DNA from 3 places in the Streptomyces sp. NPDC001135 genome. Region 2 is predicted to be linked to each of the others. Evidence: riboswitches for the same ligand, from Rfam matches in the RefSeq annotation. Region 2 holds a riboswitch; each other region holds the start of a gene.
What was found. Region 2 has a riboswitch for S-adenosylmethionine ahead of thrC (threonine synthase). Riboswitches for the same ligand answer to the same signal wherever they lie in the genome.
Positions count from the first base shown of each region.

Region 1 (4,249 bases), on a different contig from region 2:
CCGGCGTGGGTCGTGCTGCCGTTCTGGGCGGCGCTGCAGTGGGCGGCGGCACGGCAGGCCTCCAACGGCCCCGGGGTGGCGTATCTGGCCCACCTGGTCGGCTTCGGTCTGGGCTTCGGCTACGCATGGGTGCGCTACGGCCGTACAGCTAGAGTGAGGTCCGCCCCAGCTCCGGCACCCGAGGGAGAGAACCAGCCGTGATCACCGCGATCGTCCTCATCAAGACCAGCGTGGACCGGATCCCCGAGATCGCGGAACAGATCGCCGCGCTGGAGAGCGTCAGCGAGGTCTTCTCGGTCACCGGCACCTACGACCTGATCGCCATGGTCCGGGTCGGCCGGCACGAGGACCTGGCCGAGGTCATCCCCGGCCGGATCAGCAAGATCCCCGGCGTGGAGGCCACCGACACGCACGTCGCGTTCCGCACGTACTCCCAGCACGACCTGGAGGCCGCGTTCTCGATCGGCCTGGACAACTAGGCCCTGTCGTTTGGATCATCCCGGCGTCGCAGGGTCTGGCACGCACAACTGCCGCGTTGTCGGATCCCCCGGGTACGCCCGGTACGCGGGTGGCGGTCCACCGAGTGCTGCCATCGGCGCCCCGCCCGCGCGGTCCGCCCGCGTCCGCGCCGCCGGAGGAAACGAGCGCCTCGCCGCCGGGCAGGACGGTCCCGCGCCGGGGTGCGGGACGTCGTCGGAGGTGCCGGCGTGGGCGACGGCCCGTCCCGGGCAGCGCGCGGCAGAGGCCGTCCGGGACGCCGAGGCCGCCGACGGCGTGCCGTCGCGCCGGCGGCGCAGGGCGGCGGACGAGCCGGCTCCGCCGACGGCGGGGAACGCGCGCTCCTCCTGCGGCATCGGCGTGCCGCCGCCGGCCCTCTCCGTCCTCCCGGCCGGTCGCAGTCGCGCCGGCCGGGGCGGGTGCGGAGACCGGCCGCCGCGGACATCTCCGCCGCACCGGCCACTCAGCAGCGGGTGCCCGCGCGGACGGGCCGCCACTGACCGCCGGCGCCGGCCCGCGCGGCGGGGTCACCTACCGATCAGGCCGCGCTCCGGCTCAGACCGCCGGGACGCAGCGGCCGTCCTCTGTCCGGTACGTCCACTTCGCGCCCTCGGTCACCAGTTCCCTGACCGCGGTGACGAAGCGCTCGACGTGTTCGTCGGGGGTGCCCGCGCCGAAGCTGACACGGATGGCGTTGAGGGACTTCTCGCCCGGGGCGGCCTCGGGGGCGCCGCATTCGCCCTGGGTCTGGGGGTCGCCGCCGAGGAGGGTGCGCACCAGGGGGTGGGCGCAGAAGAGGCCGTCGCGGACGCCGATGCCGTACTCGGCGGAGAGCGCCGCGGCGAAGTGGGAGCTGTTCCAGCCCTCGACGACGAAGGAGATGACGCCGACGCGCGGGGCGTCGTCGCCGAAGAGGGACAACACCTTCACCTGCGGGATCTCGGCGAGGCCCGCGCGGACCCGGGCGATCAGGTGCTGTTCGCGGGCGACCAGGGTGTCCCAGCCGGCCTCGGTGAGCGCCTTGCAGGCCGATGCGATGGAGTAGGCGCCGATCACGTTGGGCGACCCCGCTTCATGCCGCGCGGCGCTCTCGTGCCACTCCACGTCCACACCGCCGTCCTGACGCCGGGTCACCTTGCGGCTGGCACCGCCGCCCGCGAGGTACGGCTCTGCCGCACGCAGCCAGTCGGCGCGGCCGGCCAGGACACCGGAGCCGAAGGGGGCGTACAGCTTGTGACCCGAGAAGGCGATCCAGTCGACGTCCAGGTCGCGGACGGACACGGGGTGGTGCGGGGCCAGTTGGGCGGCGTCCAGGACGATGCGGGCGCCGTGCGCGTGCGCCGCCGCCGCCAGTTCGCGGACCGGCCACAGCTCACCGGTGACGTTGGAGGCGCCGGTGACACAGACCAGGGCCGGGCCGTAGCCCCCTTCAACGGACACGGTGCGGTCGGCGAGGGCGCGCTCCAGGGTCTCGACGGCCTGCCGCGGGGTGCGCGGGGCGTCGAGGCAGGTGACCTTCGCGTCCTGCCAGGGCAGCAGGGAGGCGTGGTGCTCGGTCTCGAAGACGAAGACCTGGCAGTCGGCGGGGAGGGCACGGGCCAGCAGGTTCAGGGAGTCGGTGGTGGACCGGGTGAAGATCAGCTGGTCGTCGGTCCGGCAGTCCAGGAACTCCGAGACCGTCCTGCGGGCGTTCTCGAACAGGTCGGTGGAGAGCTGGGAGAGGTAGCCGGCGCCCCGGTGGACGCTGCCGTAGTAGGGGGCGTAGGCCGCCACGTCGTCCCAGACGCGCTGGAGGGCGGGGGCGCTGGCCGCGTAGTCGAGGGCCGCGTAGGTGACCTCGCCACCGGTGACGAGCGGGACGGTGACATCCCTGCCCAGAACGGGCAGAGGCGCACAAACGGACTGGTCGGCGGCAGCGGTGAAGACGGACATGGGGAACTCCCGTGAGGAACGTACGCCCCGGGGCGTACGAAGAAGAGAAAAAGGGTGTGCGGAGGCGGGGCTCGGCGGCCCTATCGCATTCGCTTGCTCACGGAAGACTCCCTCGGACGACCAGGACCCCTGGCCCCACACTTCTCCAAGCGTGCGAGGGGTCCGCGCTTGCCGTAGACCTCGCTGCCTACGGCCTGGTCCTCACCCGGGGCACCCCGCCACGGACGGAGGGTTGCCGGACAGTCGGCCGGGGCCTCATGACTGTCACTCATGACCTGCTCAGGAACGTACGTGAAGTGATCGCGGTCCCGCAACCCGTGTCCGCATCGCGGGACCGCACCCTGCGTGTCTCAGGCGTTGCTGGCCGCCACCCAGCGATCCAGTGTCCGCTTCGCCGCACCGGAGTCGATCGACTCCGCCGCCCGGTCCATCCCGGCCCGCAGCTGCTCGGCCAGCGGCGCGTCCGTCGGCCGCAGCGCGACGAGCGCCGCCGCCGAGTTCAGCAGCACCGCGTCCCGCACGGCCCCCGTCTCACCGTCGAGCAGCCGGCGAGCGACCTCCGCGTTGTACGACGCGTCCGCGCCGCGCAGGGCCTCCACGGGGACGAGGCCGAGGCCGACGTCCCTCGGGTCGAAGGACTCCTCGGCGACCTTGCCGTCCCGGACCACCCACACCCGTGAGGTGGCGGTCGTGGTCAGCTCGTCCAGACCGTCGTCGCCGCGGAAGACCAGGGAGGAGTTGCCGCGCTCGGCGAGGACACCGGCCACGATGGGCGCCATCCGGGGGTCCGCCACGCCGACGGCCTGGGACCGCACCTTCGCGGGGTTGGTCAGCGGGCCGAGCACGTTGAAGGTCGTGCGGATGCCCAACTGGCCGCGTGCCGCGGCCACATGGCGCAGCGCCGGGTGGAACTTCACCGCGAAGCAGAAGGTGATGCCGGCCTCTTCGGCGACCTGCGGGACCCGTTCCAGCGGGAGGTTCAGATTGACGCCCAGCTTCTCCAGCACGTCCGAGGCACCCGACGCCGAGGACGCGGCCCGGTTGCCGTGCTTGACGACCTTCGCCCCGGTGCCGGCGACGACGATCGACGACATCGTGGAGATGTTCACCGTCTTGGCACCGTCACCGCCCGTGCCGACGATGTCGACGGCCGGTCCCGGCACCTCGATCACGTTCGCGTGCTCGTACATCGCGCGCACGAGCCCGCTGATCTCCTCGACCGTCTCGCCCTTGGCACGCAGCGCCACGGCGAAGCCCGCGATCTGCGCGTCCGTCGCCTCTCCGCGCATGATCCGGTCCATGGCCCATGCCGTGGCGTCCGCGCTCTGGTCGCGGCCCTCCAGCAGGGCGTTCAGTACCGCGGGCCAGGAACGGCCCGCCGCGGTGTCGCCTCCAGCGGGGGTCACAGCGCTCATCAGCCGCTCCTGGTGTCGTAAGAACAGTGTGTTCCCACCCTATCCAGCCGCGGGCACGGCGAAGGGCCCCGTCCGCAACCCGGACGGGGCCCCTCGGTGTGGCGTGGCGACGCGGGGATCAGTGGTGGCCGTGGCCGCTCGTGATCTCCTTGTACTCCTCGACGGTCGGCTTCGGGATCTGGTTGTCGTCGCCGTAGTAGGCGTTGGACAGCTTCACCCGGAGCTTCTCCGAGGCCTTGACCTTGCGCTCGACACCGTTCTCGTCGACCGTCGGGCCGATCTCGGCCGGCTCGTACTGGTGGTGGGCCGTGAGGGTGTGCAGCTGCTCCTGGCTGAGCGGCTCGTGCACCTCGATGAACTCACCGTGCGGCAGGCGCTTGATGATGCCGGTCTCGCGGCCGTGC
Region 1 is NZ_JBSFKD010000008.1:236,316-240,564, forward strand. Features, by position in the region: gene ACWC94_RS13475 (rhomboid family intramembrane serine protease) at 1-201, shown strand, start outside; gene ACWC94_RS13480 (Lrp/AsnC family transcriptional regulator) at 198-479, shown strand; gene ACWC94_RS13485 (aminotransferase class V-fold PLP-dependent enzyme) at 1,054-2,430, opposite strand; SAM riboswitch class IV at 2,590-2,706, opposite strand; gene trpD (anthranilate phosphoribosyltransferase) at 2,781-3,845, opposite strand; gene qcrB (cytochrome bc1 complex cytochrome b subunit) at 3,964-4,249, opposite strand, start outside.
Region 1: another riboswitch for S-adenosylmethionine. It lies ahead of ACWC94_RS13485 (aminotransferase class V-fold PLP-dependent enzyme); the one in region 2 lies ahead of thrC (threonine synthase).

Region 2 (4,249 bases):
TCTTCTCGAGGACGACGTTGCGGCCCTTGGGGCCGAGCGTCACCTTGACGGCGTCCGCGAGCTGGTTCATGCCGCGCTCGAGGCCGCGCCGCGCCTCCTCGTCGAACGCGATGATCTTGGCCATGTGAAGTGGTCCCTCCAGGACTGGGGGTGATTCCTTCGGACCGCGCCCGCGCCCGCGACGGACGGCTCGCCGGCCGCGTGGTTCCTTGCCCCACTTGGCCTGCGGGCCTCACCGACCCGGTCCTTCTTTGTCACTCTCACCTTCAGAGTGCTAACGCCAATGATTAGCACTCGGCATGCCCGAGTGCAAGGCGCACCCGCGAAGCGGGTTCGTTGAGGGGTGGTGGTCGGGTGGCGGGCGGGAGCAAGCGGCTCGGCGGGATCGGCCCGGGGCGAAGGGGGGCAGTCCGGACACGGCGAAGGGCCCGCACCCTGTGCGAGGTGCGGGCCCTTCGTGCGAAAGACGTTCAGGCGCTGAGGCGGACCATGTCGGCCTGCGGGCCCTTCTGGCCCTGCGAGATCTCGAACTCCACCCGCTGGCCCTCTTCCAGGGTGCGGTAGCCGTCCATCTGAATGGCGCTGTAGTGGACGAAGACGTCCGCACCACCGTCGACCGCGATGAAGCCGTACCCCTTCTCCGCGTTGAACCACTTGACGGTGCCCTGAGCCATGCCTAACTCCCCTATTACTGGCCCTTGCACAGATCCACACTTCGCGGATCCGGGTCAGACCTCACCCCCCATTGGTCGGGGGCGTGCGCCGGAACGCGTCGACCGCGGCTGAATGTATCTGTCCAACTGCCGTCTGCAACAGGTCAATCGGACGAGAATTCTGGACGTGAACGGTCCGAAATGTGGTGAGAATTCACCTGACTTCGGGGCAAGTCGGGCCCCGTAAAGGTTACAAAAGCCGCATAAAACCCCCGCACTTTGGCTGCTTCTTGCGGGGTGCGCGGCATGAAATCCAGGGCTTACGACCCGGAGGCCGTGCCCAGGTTCCCCAACTGTACCGCGCTCAATCACGCAGAATTGCCCCCTCCGCTTCTCTCACGGAGGAGGCAATTCCATGAACAATCGGTAACTGAAGTTACCCAAGGTAACGATCAGCCGCCGGCGACCGCCGGAATGATGGAGACACCGGCCCCGTCCGGGGTGGCGGTCTCAAGGCCCCGCTCGAAGCGGACGTCGTCGTCGTTGACGTAGACGTTCACGAACCGGCGCAGCTTGCCCTGGTCGTCCAGGACACGGGCGGCGATCCCGGTGTGGTTCTTCTCCAGGTCCTCGATGACCTCGGCGAGGGTCGCCCCCTCGGCGGCGACCTCGGCCTGCCCGCCGGTGTAGGTGCGCAGGATGGTGGGGATGCGAACGGTCACGCTCATGCGAGGCCAGCCTCTCGGAAAGAGTCCAGGTTGGGGCGGATGGTGGCGGTGAGGCCGGTCCCGGCCACCGCGTCGAGGGTCTTCAGGCCGTCACCGGTGTTGAGGACGACCGTGGTCTTCGCCGGATCCAGGAGGCCGTCCTTGAGCAGCTTGCGGGTGACGCCGACGGTCACACCGCCCGCCGTCTCCGCGAAGATGCCCTCGGTGCGGGCCAGCAGCTTGATCGCGTCGACGACTTCCTCGTCCGTGACGTCCTCCACGGCACCGCCGGTGCGCCGGGCGATGTCCAGGACGTAGGGGCCGTCGGCCGGGTTGCCGATGGCGAGGGACTTGGCGATGGTGTTCGGCTTCTGGGGCCGTACGACGTCGTGGCCGGCCTTGAAGGCGGTCGACACCGGGGAGCAGCCCTCGGCCTGCGCGCCGAAGATCCTGTACGGCCTGTCCTCGACCAGACCGAGCTTGATCAGCTCCTGCAGACCCTTGTCGATCTTCGTGAGCTGGGAGCCGGAGGCGATCGGGACGACGATCTGGTCGGGCAGCCGCCAGCCGAGCTGCTCGCAGATCTCGTACGCGAGGGTCTTGGAGCCCTCCGCGTAGTACGGCCGCAGGTTGACGTTGACGAAACCCCAGCCCTCGCCGGCCGGGTCGCCGATCAGCTCGGAGCAGAAGCGGTTCACGTCGTCGTAGTTGCCCTCGATGCCCACCAGCTCGCCGCCGTAGACCGCGGCCATGACGACCTTGCCCTGCTCCAGGTCGTGCGGGATGAACACGCAGGAGCGGAACCCGGCCCGGGCCGCGGCGGCGCCGACGGCACCGGCCAGGTTGCCGGTGGAGGAGCAGGAGAGCGTGGTGAAGCCGAAGGCGCGGGCGGCCTCCAGGGCCTGGGCGACGACGCGGTCCTTGAAGGAGTGGGTCGGGTTGCCGGAGTCGTCCTTGACGAACAGGCCGCCGGTGACGCCGAGTTCGGCGGCGAGGTTGTCGGCCTTGACGAGCTCGGTCCAGCCCGGGTTCAGGTTCGGCTTGCCGGCCACATCGGCCGGGACGGGCAGCAGCGGCGCGTAACGCCAGATGTTCGCGGGGCCGGCCTCGATACGGCGGCGCAGCTCTTCGGTGTCGTAGCCGGAGAAGTCGTAGGCGATCTCCAGCGGGCCGAAACACTCCTCGCAGGCGAACACCGGGCCGAGCGGGACGCGGTGACCGCACTCGCGACAGCTCAGGGCCGCGGCGGGACCGAGGTCGACGGTGGAACTGCTGGTGCTTGCAACTGTCTGCACAGCCATGGAGGCGAGGCCCTTTCTCCTCATCTTCCTCACGACGCACCTCGCCGTGAGACGGATTTGGCACCTTCCCTAGCCGGGAGCCTCGCTGGAGAACGAGAAACCGGCTGGAGGGTTGCCGGGGCTTCATCGGGCCGTGTCCCTCTGCCCCTCTGGATGAGCGGTATGCAGTTGTTGAACTCATTGAACGCGGAACGACCCCCGACATGCGATGGTCACCGGCGTTGTTCAAGACTGTAACCGACGGCCAGGACAGTTGAGATAGTCGTCCAAAGCGCGAGATGGATCACACGGCTCACCCGTGTGGTCACGAACAGTGAGGAGTCGCAGACCGTGCTGGAAGAAGTCGAGCGCTGGCTGGCCACCCGCTCCTGGTCCGTGACCGATCGCCCTCTCCACCGGATCCTGTCCGCCAAACAGCGCACGGGCCAGACGATCAGCGTCGTCCTGCCCGCCCTCAACGAGGAGGAGACGGTCGGCGACATCGTCGCGGTCATCCGTCACGACCTCGTGGAGCAGGTGCCGCTCGTCGACGAGATCGTCGTCGTCGACTCCGGCTCCACCGACCGCACCTCCGAGGTCGCCGCCGCCGCGGGCGCCCGGGTCGTTCACCGCGACGAGATCCTGCCCCGCGTCCCCGCCGTCCCCGGAAAGGGTGAAGTGCTGTGGCGCTCCCTGCTGGTGACCGGCGGGGACATCCTCTGTTTCATCGACGCCGACCTGAAGGAGTTCTCCTCCGACTTCGTCTCCGGGATCGTCGGCCCGCTGCTCACCGAGCCGGACGTGGACCTGGTCAAGGCGATGTACGACCGTCCGCTCGCCGGGTCCGCCGGGCAGGGCGGCCGGGTCACCGAGCTGATGGCCCGCCCCCTGCTGAACATGCACTGGCCGCAGCTGGCCGGTTTCGTGCAGCCGCTCGGCGGGGAGTACGCGGCCCGCCGCTCGCTCCTGGAGCAGCTGCCGTTCCCCGTCGGCTACGGCGTGGAGCTGGGCATGCTGGTGGACGCGCTGCACCTGGTGGGTCTGGACGCGCTGGCCCAGGTCGATGTCGGGGTCCGCAAACACCGGCACCAGGACGGGCAGGCGCTGGGCCGGATGGCGGCGGCGATCTACCGCACGGCCCAGCTCCGGCTGGCCCGGGGGCATCTGATCCGGCCGTCGCTGACCCAGTTCGAGCGGGGCGAGGACGGCTTCGAACCGCGCACCTACTCGGTGGACACCGAGGAACGGCCACCGATGGTGGAGATCGCGGAGTACCCCGAACGCAAGGTGGCCTGAGGCCGGATGTGGCCGGGGTTCGTATACGGCCGCGTCACGGGGCGTAGCCGTACGTTTGAGCGTTTCCGGGCCGGGCTAGGTTGAGGACCATGGCTTCCACGCAGGGTGCTGAGGTACTGGTCGCGTCCAATCGCGGCCCGGTTTCGTACACGGTGGACGAGCACGGCTCGCTGCACGCCAGGCGGGGCGGCGGCGGACTGGTCTCGGGGCTGTCGGCCATCGGCGCGGACGCGGACTCGGTGTGGGTGTGCGCCGCCCTCGGCGACGGCGACCGGGAGGCCGTACGGCGTGCGGACGGCGGGCTGCTGCCGGC
Region 2 is NZ_JBSFKD010000001.1:142,194-146,442, reverse strand. Features, by position in the region: gene groL (chaperonin GroEL) at 1-124, opposite strand, end outside; gene ACWC94_RS00820 (cold-shock protein) at 471-674, opposite strand; gene ACWC94_RS00815 (MoaD/ThiS family protein) at 1,106-1,381, opposite strand; gene thrC (threonine synthase) at 1,378-2,661, opposite strand; SAM riboswitch class I at 2,679-2,821, opposite strand; gene ACWC94_RS00805 (glucosyl-3-phosphoglycerate synthase) at 2,992-3,936, shown strand; gene ACWC94_RS00800 (alpha,alpha-trehalose-phosphate synthase (UDP-forming)) at 4,026-4,249, shown strand, end outside.

Region 3 (4,249 bases), on a different contig from region 2:
CGTCGCTGTTGCCACCGCAGGCGGCGAGCCCGGTGGCCAGGGAGGCGACGGCGGTCGCCGCGGTGATGCCGCGCATCAGGCTGCGTCGGGAGAAGTGGGTGGGCATGGCCGTTCCTTGTCGCTGAAGGTGATGAGGGTGGCGTGGGGGGGAGGTCTGGGGGATGCGGCGGATCAGAGGACCTTGCTGAGGAAGTCCCGGGTCCGCTCGTGCCGCGGCTTGTCGAGGACCTCGGAGGGCGGGCCCTGCTCGATGACCTTGCCGCCGTCGATGAAGACGACCCGGTCGGCGATCTCGCGGGCGAAGCCGATCTCGTGGGTGACGATGACGAGGGTGGTGCCGCTGCTCGCCAGGTCCTTGATGACGGCGAGGACTTCACCGACCAGTTCGGGATCGAGGGCGGAGGTGGGCTCGTCGAAGAGGATGACGCCGGGGCGCAGCGCGAGGGCGCGGGCGATGGCGACGCGCTGCTGCTGGCCGCCGGAGAGCTGGCGCGGGTAGGCGCCGGTCTTGTCCGCGAGACCGACCCGGACGAGCAACTCGCGGGCCAGTTCCCGAGCTTCGGGCTTGGTGAGCTGCCCGGTCGCGACCGGGGCGGCGGCCACGTTGTCCCGCACGGTCAGATGCGGGAAGAGATTGAAGTTCTGGAAGACGAAGCCGATCCGGCCGCGCTGGGTGAGGATGGCCCGCTCGCTGAGCTCCTTGAGCCGGTCGCCCTGCCGCTTCACGCCGACCAGCTCGCCGTTGATACTGACGTACCCGATCTCGGGCTTCTCCAGGTGGTTGATGACGCGCAGCAGGGTGGACTTGCCGGAGCCGGAGGGGCCCAGGATGACGGTGACCTCGCCGGGGCGGACGGTCAGGTCGACGCCGTCCAGTACCCGGTGGGTGCCGTACCACTTGTGCACGTCGTGGACCTCGACGGTGGCGGCCTCGACGTCCGCCAGGGCTTCGAGCGTCTCGGCGGTCATACGGCGGCCTCCCGGCGTATACGGGCCCGCAGGTCGGAAAGACCGGTGCGGAGTTTCTGCAGCGGCGTCGGCGGCAGGCTGCGGGTGGCACCGCGGGCGTAGTACCGCTCGACGTAGAACTGGATGACGGACACGATGCTGGTCAGGATCAGGTACCAGACGGTGACGACCAGCAGCAGCGGCACGATGTCGCCGGGGTAGGTGGCGCCCATGGTCTGCGCGGAGCCGAACAGGTCGAGCAGGGAGACGTAGAAGACCAGCGAGGTGCCCTTGATCAGGCCGATGAGCTGGTTGACGTAGTTCGGGATGATCGTGCGCAGCGCCTGCGGGAAGACGATCCTCCGGAACTGGTAGCCCTTCGGCAGGCCGAGCGCGGCGGCCGCCTCGTGCTGGCCCTGGTCGACGGAGAGGATGCCGCCGCGTACCACCTCGGCCGCGTAGGCGGCCTCGTTGAGGCTGAGGCCGACGACGGCGACGGCCATGTCGGTGGCGAGTCTCGACTCGTCGAAGGAGAAGAAGGCCGGGCCGAAGGGGATGCCGACGCTCAACGTCTTGTACAGGGCGCTGAAGTTGTAGAGGAAGATCAGCACCACGATGAGCGGGATGGAGCGCAGCGCCCAGACGTAGGTCCAGCTGACCGCGCGCAGCACCGGGCTCTTCGAGAGCCGGCCCAGTGCGAGCACGATGCCGCCGACAAGGCCCAGCACCGCACTGTAGGCGGTGACTTCGAGGGTGATCAGCAGGCCGTCGAGGATGGTGGGGCGCAGGAACCAGTAGCTCCAGCGGTCCCACTGGTAGAAGGGGTTGGTGACCAGTCCGTGCGCGAACTGGGCGACCAGGACCAGCACGACCGCGGTGAGGATCCAGCGGCCTGGCCGCCGCAGCGGAAGAACCCGCTGGGCCGTGAGAGCTTTTGACGGTTCGTCGATGGTCGGCGCCTCGGCGAGCGTGACGGTGGCACCAGGGGGTTCACTCATGGTGGGCTCCGGCTGGGGTGGGCACACACCCCGGAAGCACGGCAGCATGCGGCGGGGCACACGACGGCTAGGTACCGGGGGCGGGGAGGGCAAGGGGGCACACCGCGAGCGCGGTGTGGGTCAGGACGTGCGGGGGCTGCGGGGAGGTGTCAGCCCCGACAGCGGGCGCGGCCCGGTGCGGTACACAGTGCGCTGCTCACGCGGAGCAGATCGACGGCACGATCAGCGACGAGCAGGTTCGCGTACGACGGTACGCAGCCCGGGGAGCGGCGGGCGGCCGTCCTGGGAGCTGCGTACATGGCGTCACCGTCACTGTTCCGGCCCTGGGGCCTCGCGCTTACCGAAACTTCATCGGCCGGGTCGTCACCTGGGGCACCCCACCGCGGCGGGAGGGTTGCCGGTCAGCAAGCCAGGGCTTGTCGCTGACGCTCATGACCGTTCTGGGCAGTAGTTAAGGCAACGGCCCGAACTTTTGTCAACGCCGGTCCACCAGGTGAACGGCCGGCGGTAAGGAGTCTGGGTATTGAACCTGTGCCGGCCCAGGCCGGTCAGTCCGGATACTCCGGTCCGACCGCGGTGCGGGCACCGAGCGCCTTTCCCCTGCCCCGGCCGAGTTCACGCCGGTACCCGCCGAGCAGACCGGATTCCTCGAGCTGTGTCACCTCACGGAAGCGCGAGCCCGGAGCGACGGCGGTCACCAGCGGGGCGACGAACAGCGCGTCGGTCGGGCAGTACGCCTCGCACTGGAAGCAGGTCTGGCAGCTGTCCTGTCGCGCGATCAACGGAACGCCGTCGGCCGCGATCGAAGACGCGCGTCGGGCACACCTCGATGCACCGGTCGCAGGCGATGCAGCGGTCCGGCTCGGCGATCCCGATCACGCGGCTCGCCCTCCGCTCGTGACCAGCGCCCGCGACGCCGGCTCCGGACCTCGTCGAGCCCACCGTTGAGCAGCCGACAGTGCCGGGCCGGATCCTGCGTCGGCCGGTCGGCCCGCTAGTGCATGCCGCGCGATTCGGTGCGCTGCAGTGCCGCGTGGTACGTCCAGCGGCCGTGGGCCGCCATCGCGGCCGCTTCCCTGGCCCGGAGGAGTTCCTCACCGCTCGCCCCCGGCCCTTCGCGGACCGCGGACCGCGTCCCGTGCAGCGACCGCAGAGCCGGCTCGAGACGGTCGGTGTGCCGCAGGGAGGTGCGGTCGTACGGCAGGACCTCGCGCTGGACGGCGGCGACGACCTCGCCGTGACCTACGTTCACGGCACCGGTCGGGCGGAGGCCGGCCGTCCCCACGGCCGCCCGCAGCCCACGGCCCGGACGGACCCGCCGGGTGGCGAACTCGGCGGCGCCCCGGCCGGCCCAGCTCCCCGAGGACGCCGCCCACGCGGCGTCGTGGCTGCCGCCTACGGTGAAGCCGCCGCAGATCAGCCCGCGGGTCGCGGTGTCGCCGGCCGCGCACAGGCCGGGGACGTCGGTCGAGAGATCGACTTCGATGTAGATCTGCGGGAGCTCCAGGGCCAGGAGCGACTCGATCTCTTCTGCCGTTTCCTGCGGGACATCGGTCGACGGCTGGGAAAGCCGGTACTGATGGATTTGGAGGGCGATTACGGTCCGGCTCGTCGTCTGCCGAGGCAGAGCAGGGCTTGGGTGTGGCGTTTGCGCCGCCAGCTGGTCGGAGACGCCGAGGTTGCCTTCGGGGATCCCCGGGGAACGCAGACAGCCGAAAGCGCCGAGCCGGTAGTCGACCGAGACGACGATCATGGCGTCTGACCGACTGGTCGGGCGATCCGATCGGCGGTTCGAACCTCCTGCAGGCCCACGGTGTGGAGGTACCCACGGGGACTCGAGCGAGGCCCCCGGCTGCGGGTCCGTCGACAGTGACGGGCCCGCGCTCAGCGACCTGGGGCGACCCGGTGGGCCCGACCGCGACAGTCATTCAGTCAGTGCGTCGCGGGGACAGGAAGCCAGGACTTCCTGCGGGCAGACATCCTGCCTGCCGGCGAGCAGCTGCGGGCCCTCGGCGCGGAGGATGGCCGCCCTCTGAGCATGGCCCGAGCCAGTGGTACCCGATGCGCCGGGACCACTGGCTTCTCAGCCCTACCATGTGCATGGTTGCAGCGTGGCGGTGCGGTCAGAGCCGACCCGCCACGAAGTCGGCCACCTGGGTGCCGAGTTGCTGGCCCGCGCGGTTGTCGAGGGAGGTGTGCTGGCCGGACCAGATCCGGCTGAGCCACGCTTCGGTGGCGGCGTCCTGGAAGCCGGTGAAGGTTCGGGTGACGCCCTTCGAGGTCACCGCGAAATGATGCCGCGC
Region 3 is NZ_JBSFKD010000004.1:47,073-51,321, reverse strand. Features, by position in the region: gene ACWC94_RS07265 (transporter substrate-binding domain-containing protein) at 1-106, opposite strand, end outside; gene ACWC94_RS07260 (amino acid ABC transporter ATP-binding protein) at 172-969, opposite strand; gene ACWC94_RS07255 (amino acid ABC transporter permease) at 966-1,946, opposite strand; SAM riboswitch class IV at 2,275-2,383, opposite strand; gene ACWC94_RS07250 (hypothetical protein) at 2,495-2,728, opposite strand; partial or broken gene ACWC94_RS07245 (hypothetical protein) at 2,778-2,825, opposite strand; gene ACWC94_RS07240 (hypothetical protein) at 2,941-3,699, opposite strand; gene ACWC94_RS07235 (vanadium-dependent haloperoxidase) at 4,070-4,249, opposite strand, start outside.
Region 3: another riboswitch for S-adenosylmethionine. It lies ahead of ACWC94_RS07255 (amino acid ABC transporter permease); the one in region 2 lies ahead of thrC (threonine synthase).